Regions from separate parts of the Mesorhizobium sp. M0815 genome, predicted to be linked through region 1. Evidence: riboswitches for the same ligand, from Rfam matches in the RefSeq annotation. Region 1 holds a riboswitch; each other region holds the start of a gene.

Region 1 (2,258 bases):
GCGGACTGGCAAAATGGGGCCGCGAGCACGCCGCCTACATTGAGGACATCTATCGCGAGGTCGCTGAACGAGGCCCGATCGCGGCGTCGGCTTTCGAAGGCCAGAAGGGCTCGGGCGGCTGGTGGGGCTGGAGCCATGCCAAGCATGCCTTCGAATGGCTGTTCTGGGCGGGCCGCATCACCACGGCGCACCGGCGTGGTTTCGAGCGGTTCTACGATCTGCCGGAGCGCGTGCTGCCGCCAACGGTACTCGCTTTGCCAGTTCCGTCCCCCGCGGACGCCCACCGCGAACTGCTGCGCATCTCCGCCCGCGCCCATGGCGTCGCCACGGCGGGCGATCTGCGCGACTATTTCCGCCTCTCGCCCGCCGACATCAAGGGCCGCATCGAGGAACTGGTCGAGGCTGGCGACCTGTTGCCGGTGAGCGTCGAAGGCTGGAGCAAAACAGCCTATCTCCACAAGGACGCCCGTTTGCCGCGCAGGATCGAGGCGCGCGCCTTGCTTGCGCCGTTCGATCCCGTCGTCTTCGAGCGGTCGCGCACCGAGCGGTTGTTCGACTTCCACTACCGCATCGAGATCTACACGCCGGCCGAAAAGCGCCAGTATGGCTATTATGTGCTGCCGTTCCTGCTCGGCGACAGCATCGTCGGGCGCGTCGACCTCAGGGCCGACCGCCCGGCCGGCGTATTGCGCGTCCATGCCGCCTATTCGGAGCCCGGCGCCCCGCCGCAAACTGCCGCCGCCCTTTTCGAGGAATTGAAGCAGATGCAGGGTTGGCTCGGGCTCGAGCGCATCGAGGTGACGGCTGCCGGCGACCTCGGCCAGCCGCTCGCAGATATCGCCGCGTCATAGACGTGCGTTGACACGACTGCCTTCACAAGCCTAAATCCGTTCCAGACGGTCCCCTGCCCGCAACGGCAAGGGCCAAGAGGGAATGCGGTGCGAAATCTCGATTTCAAATCCGCGGCTGTCCCCGCAACTGTAAGCGACGAGCCAAGGCCGAAAACCACTGGGATATTCCCGGGAAGGCGGCACCCAGGCGATGACCCGCGAGCCAGGAGACCTGCCGTCTAGGACATAAGAATCCGATCGCCTGGCGGGTTTTCCGGGCAAGGAGCCTGATTTGGAACGCGACAGCAGTTTTCCGGCTGAGACAGCGGATTTATTGTCCGGCCATGGTGATTCCCCGGCCGGCGTTACCGTCATCGTCTGCTCGTCCTGCCGTGACGAGACCGGTTCGGACGCTTATCCCCGCGCCGGCGAACTGCTCGCCGAGCACACGCGCCGCGCCGCTTCCAGCGAAAACATTAAAATCCGCACCGTCGAATGCCTCGGCAATTGCAAGCGCCGGCTCAGCGCCGCGATGCTGCGCGACGGCTGCTGGAGCTATGTCTTCGGCGACCTGACCACGACCAGCGGCACCGATCTGGTGACGGGGGCAAAGCTGTTCGCTACTTCGACGGACGGCCTCATTCCGTGGCGCGGCCGTCCCGATTGCCTGAAGCGCGGCTTGGTTGCCCGCATCCCTCCCCTCGACCTTTTGAAGGACTTGATATGACTTCCCCAGATTCGGCCGCCAACGTTTCGCGCGTCCCCTGCACCGTCGTCACCGGCTTTCTCGGCGCCGGCAAGACGACGCTGATCCGCCATTTGCTCGAAAACGCCAAAGGCAAGCGCCTGGCCATCATCGTCAACGAGTTCGGCGATATCGGCATCGACGGCGAGATCCTGAAGGGCTGCGGCATCGACACTTGCCCCGAGGCAAACATCGTCGAGCTGGCCAATGGCTGCATCTGCTGCACTGTCGCCGACGACTTTGTCCCCGCGCTCGACCAGATCCTGTCGCTGACGCCGAAGGTCGACCACATCCTGATCGAGACGTCCGGGCTGGCCCTGCCCAAGCCGCTGGTCCAGGCCTTCCAGTGGCCGTCGGTGAAAAGCCGCGTCACGGTCGATGGCGTCATCGCCGTCGTCGACGGGCCGGCGCTGGCTGATGGCCGCGTTGCCAACGACATGGACGCCCTGCAGGCGCAGCGCGCGCAGGACGAGACGCTCGACCATGACGATCCTGTCGAGGAGGTGTTCGAAGACCAGCTCGCTTGTGCCGACCTGATCATCCTGTCGAAGAGCGACCTGCTGGACGCAGCCGGCGCGGCGCGCGCCAATGCCGTCATCGGCAAGCATGTTGCGCGGGCGGTGAAGATCGTGCCGACCTCGCAAGGCAAGGTCGATCCGTCGGTGCTGCTCGGCCTTGGTCTC
Region 2 (2,258 bases), on a different contig from region 1:
ACGCCGTATTTCTGCGCCGGCACGCGCACACGCCAAAACTCCCTCGGCAGGTCCGAAAAATCGGACACTTCGACGCCAGCGATGTAGTCGAAATTGCCGGCGTCGTCGCCGTTGACGCAGACGCCATAGGCGACGTCGCCGATCTCGCCAGGAATGTTGCCAATATAGGGGCCGAACCGCTGCCACTGCATCGGGATGCCGGCGCTGGTTTCGCAGCTGTAGCGCTCGCCGAGACCGGCGATGAGAAACGGCCGGCTGGTCTCAAAACGCGGTGGTTCGAGAGTGGCGAGAAAGGACTGGTCCATCAGGATCGGCTCCACAAGATCGAGGTTGTCGAGCGAGCCTTGTGCGCGTACCAGTTCCGGCGTGGTGCCGAACTGGTCGCGGAAGGCGCGGGTGAAGGCCTCATGCGAGGCATAGCCGGCGTCGAGCGCGACCGAGAGGATGTCGGGTGCGCCGGCGCCAAGCTTGCGCGCCGCTTCGGTCAGTCGGCGAGAACGGACGTAGCTCATCACCGAACGGCCGGTAGCCGCGCCGAAAGCCCGCGTCACATGAAAGCGCGACACCCCGCTGCTCTTGGCGACATCGTCCAGCGAGACTGCTTCGGGCAGATGGCTTTCGACGAACCACAGCGCCTTCTCGGTCGGATTCATTTGGCACCTCGCATTGGCCCAGTCTCCGCATTGGCCCAGTCTTTACATGGCCCAGTCTTTACATTGGCCATGTCTTATATTGGCAAGATTATGGTGCCGCTTCCTGGCGGAGGCAGTTTGATCGAAATTGCGCACTGCGCAAATCGAGAGCGACGGTCGTCGGCAAGTCGCAGGCGTCGCGCGAAAAGGCTTGACAGGAAGCGGGCAAACGTCCTTTTAAATGTAACGTTATTACATCACGAGGTCTATATGGCTCCTTCTGACAAGACTTATTGCGCTGTGATTGGCGGAAAACTAGGGTGGCTGACTGATGGTCCCCGAGTCGAAAGGCAAGGGGTGAAAAGGGAACACGGTGAGATCTTCGGATCGAGGCCGTGGCTGCCCCCGCAACTGTAAGCGGTTAGCAAAATCCGAAGTGCCACTGGCCGGCAAGGCTGGGAAGGCAGGATGGCGCAAAGACCCGCGAGCCAGGAGACCTGCCATCAGCATGAGTTGACCGGACGGGGTGTGCCGGGAGGAGACGTGGACATCGGTCTTGTCGGCCGGTCCGTCCAGCTTCCTTCCGTCGCCATTGAGAAAGTGACGGTAAGTTGGACGCCTCCCAGCCTCTTCTTGAAGCGTGTGAACTGAGCGCGACGACGAATGGCCGGTGCCTGGTCAGCGCGGTGAGCCTTTCGATAGCGCCGGGCGACCGCCTCGCCATCATCGGCCCCAACGGCGCCGGCAAGACGACGCTGCTGCGCATGCTATGCGGTACGCTGCGGCCAAGCGCGGGAGATGTGAGATTTTCCGGACGCCGGCTGGAGAGGTTTTCGGCCGCCGAGCGGGCACTGCACATGGCGGTCGTTGGCCAGACCGACCAGCCTGATCCGCGGCTTGCCGTGATCGACTACGTCGAGCTTGGGCGCGTCCCGCATGCCGGCTTGCGACGGAGGAGCGAGCAACGCGACATCGTCATTGAAGCACTTCGCAGAACCGGCCTGCTGCCGCTGCTCGGCCGCACGATCGGCTCGCTATCCGGTGGCGAGCGGCAACGCGCCCAGTTGGCGCGCGCCATCGCCCAGGAGCCCAAAATCCTGTTCCTCGATGAACCGACCAATCATCTCGATCCGCGCGCCCGCAGCGACCTTCTCGAACTCGTATCGCAGTTTGGCATGACCGTCGTGGCGGTGCTTCATGATCTGTCGCTTGTCACGCCATTTGCCACCAGGGTCGCGGTGATGAACGAGGCCCGCCTGCAGGCACTTGCCAGTCCGCGCGAGGCGCTGACCAAGAAGTTGATCCGCGAGATTTTCGGCGTTGACGTGCTTTGGCTGCGCCATCCCACCGAAGACCGCGAACTCACGGTCTTCGACGTTCCGAACCGCGCCTCTTCACATCCCGATTTGACCAAGGAGCAACATCCGTGAAACGCCTCGTACTGTCTTTTGCCTCCCTCCTACTTGCCCAGACCGCCTTCGCTTTCCCGGTAACCGTTGATAGCTGCGGCACGCCGCTGACGTTCGACGCCGCGCCGAAGCGCGCCGTCATCCAAGATCTGAACATGGCGGAGATGGCCTTCGCGCTGGGGCTGCAACCATCGATCGTCGGCCTGACCGGCATCAC
Region 3 (2,258 bases), on a different contig from region 1:
CCAAGCGAGAGCACCAGATCCTTCGGTGCGAGCCGACCCACCGTTTCCAGCTGCTCGGGAGCGCGCACGAGATCAATATGCAGCCCGGCCAGGGGCAGAGAAACCGCGGTTTCGAGATTGTCTCCCAGCGGCCCGAAATAGGTAGCCAGCATGATCTTCAGCTCGGGCGCGGCTTTCGACAGCTGGCCATAGGCGAATTCGAACGCAGCTCGTTCGTTCGGGTTCAGATCGAGGACAAGCGCTGGCTCATCGATCTGCACCCAATCGGCGCCCGACAGCTTCAAGCTCCGCAGGAGTTGCTCGTAGACGGGCAGAAGCCGTGGTAGGAGCGCGATGGGATCGAAGCCTTCGGCAGGCGATTTAGCCAGCTTGAGGAAGGTGACCGGTCCAAGGATGACTGGGCGTGTGTGAATGCCGAGGGCTTTAGCCTCGAGGAAGTAATCAACCGGCTTCGTCGACGAAAGAGCGAACGTCTGATCATCGTCTAGTTCCGGCACAATGTAGTGATAGTTGGTGTCAAACCACTTGGTCATTTCCATCGCGGCTACGCCAGGCCGATGAGCCGCATGCTGGTGACCACCGTGCCCACAATCCTCCGTCTGACCTTGGTTGCCGCGCGCCATAGCGAAGTAGATGTCGAGTGGGACCTCGCCGCCATTCCAGCCGTAACGGGACGGAAGGGCGCCGACCATGGCTGCGGTGTCGAGCACATGGTCGTAGAGCGAGAAGTCGTTCGACGGGATTTTCGACACGCCGCGATCGCGTTGCTCCTCCCAGCTAGCGGCACGGAGCGCCTTCGCCGTCGTGAGAAGGTCGGCAGCGGACGATTTTCCGGACCAGTAGCTTTCAAGCGCGAATTTCAGTTCTCGCCGACGACCGAAGCGGGGCACGCCGAGCGTTGCTACAGGAATTTGCTGAGAGACAGTCATGCCAGACCCCGATGGTTGGGGCGTCGGTGACAAGGAAGGCGCTAGCAGGCCGGCACGAACGCCAGGCTGCAGCGGCCACCGAGACACCCCGCCCGTGGACGTAATTCGCCGTGGCAGGTCTCCTGGCTCGCGGGGTCATAGCCTCTACCCGTCTTCCCAAGGCTATTCGCCTCAGTGACATGAGTGGGGTTGGCTCGCCGCTAACAGTTGCGGGGGCAGCGCCGGCATCGCACCGGCTTCCCTCTTAGCTCCGCTGCGGCAGCGCCGTACGGAGAACCACGACGCGGGAGACAATTACAGCAGTTCGCTTCTCTGTCAACGCCGCATAAAGAAATGTTTATGTCGTTATGTTAAATTTCCGTTGGCATGTTCCAAAGGTCGCCTCGAGAGCGAAAACTGTGGAAGCCTTGAGCGGCCCGTAAATCAAAGCAATGACGCACGGCGCCCTTGTCCAGGAGGATAGGAGTTCGTCGGCTGCCGGCAGCAAACATACCGGCAAGCGCCGTGGTGCTGCTTAGCGCATCATGCGAACCACCTCGGCGTCGAACTTCGGCTCCGAGGTTCCGACCGCTTCGTTGGTGATCTGCTCGCGACCAATTCGGCTCAATGGCGAGGCTGTTGCCCATGTGGAAGCTGTTGGCCGTGATGCCCTCGGTGATATGACACAACGATTTCGGGGGGAGCACACCGGGGCCAGGCGCAGCGGCGTGTTAAGTGATCGAGGCCAATGTCTCGAACTGCTTGTTCGCAGCCCACCGGCTCAAGGTAACCCGGCTCAAACCACCGGGCCAGCTCAAGTCCTGTCCAAATGAGGCCTGAGCGGCAAATCGTCGTGCACGCGCACGGTTTGGCGTTCGATCTTGTGATGCGTCTTGGGCGGACAATCGCCACGGTGCAGCGCGCAGAAGCGGTCCCCAATTGGGAAGCCGAGGGCGGTGAGGGCAAGCCAGCGCCACAGGCGGAAGGGGACTTGGACCTGTTTGCCGTGCTGGACCACAAGTTCGCGACACAGGGCCTCAAGGAGAAGACCAAGAGTGATTATGCGCGGGACCTCGCCAAATTCATCAAAAGCAGCGGGCAGTCAAAGTTCGGCGTCGATTGACATGGAGATAGCCATCGCGGCGGACCGCCCAGGCGGACCGCAAGCCGGAATACAACCGGGTGCAGGCGGCCAAGCTCGTCCACAAGATGGCGTCGGGCACACACCGGCGATGGGAGAGCGGACCGTGGAGTGCAGGAACTTCACGCCTATCCACGCTCCCGTGGACGTGTCCTGCGGCACATCGGCAGCGATATTGAGGAGGCAGTTGAGCTTCTGGTCGAGCACTC

Evidence for each region. A riboswitch is a leader RNA that binds a small molecule or an ion and turns the genes downstream of it on or off. The one in region 1 is predicted to bind cobalamin.
Region 2: another riboswitch for cobalamin. It lies ahead of NKI01_RS06395 (ABC transporter ATP-binding protein); the one in region 1 lies ahead of NKI01_RS09315 (DUF1636 family protein).
Region 3: another riboswitch for cobalamin. It lies ahead of metE (5-methyltetrahydropteroyltriglutamate--homocysteine S-methyltransferase); the one in region 1 lies ahead of NKI01_RS09315 (DUF1636 family protein).

Annotation. Positions count from the first base shown of each region.
Region 1 is NZ_JAMYOU010000006.1:4,661-6,918, forward strand. It holds gene NKI01_RS09310 (winged helix-turn-helix domain-containing protein) at 1-851, shown strand, start outside; cobalamin riboswitch at 881-1,084, shown strand; gene NKI01_RS09315 (DUF1636 family protein) at 1,123-1,557, shown strand; gene cobW (cobalamin biosynthesis protein CobW) at 1,554-2,258, shown strand, end outside.
Region 2 is NZ_JAMYOU010000003.1:288,549-290,806, reverse strand. It holds gene NKI01_RS06400 (GyrI-like domain-containing protein) at 1-653, opposite strand, end outside; cobalamin riboswitch at 948-1,151, shown strand; gene NKI01_RS06395 (ABC transporter ATP-binding protein) at 1,244-2,062, shown strand; gene NKI01_RS06390 (ABC transporter substrate-binding protein) at 2,059-2,258, shown strand, end outside.
Region 3 is NZ_JAMYOU010000024.1:52,323-54,580, reverse strand. It holds partial or broken gene metE (5-methyltetrahydropteroyltriglutamate--homocysteine S-methyltransferase) at 1-929, opposite strand, end outside; cobalamin riboswitch at 1,025-1,225, opposite strand; gene NKI01_RS23380 (hypothetical protein) at 1,777-2,031, shown strand.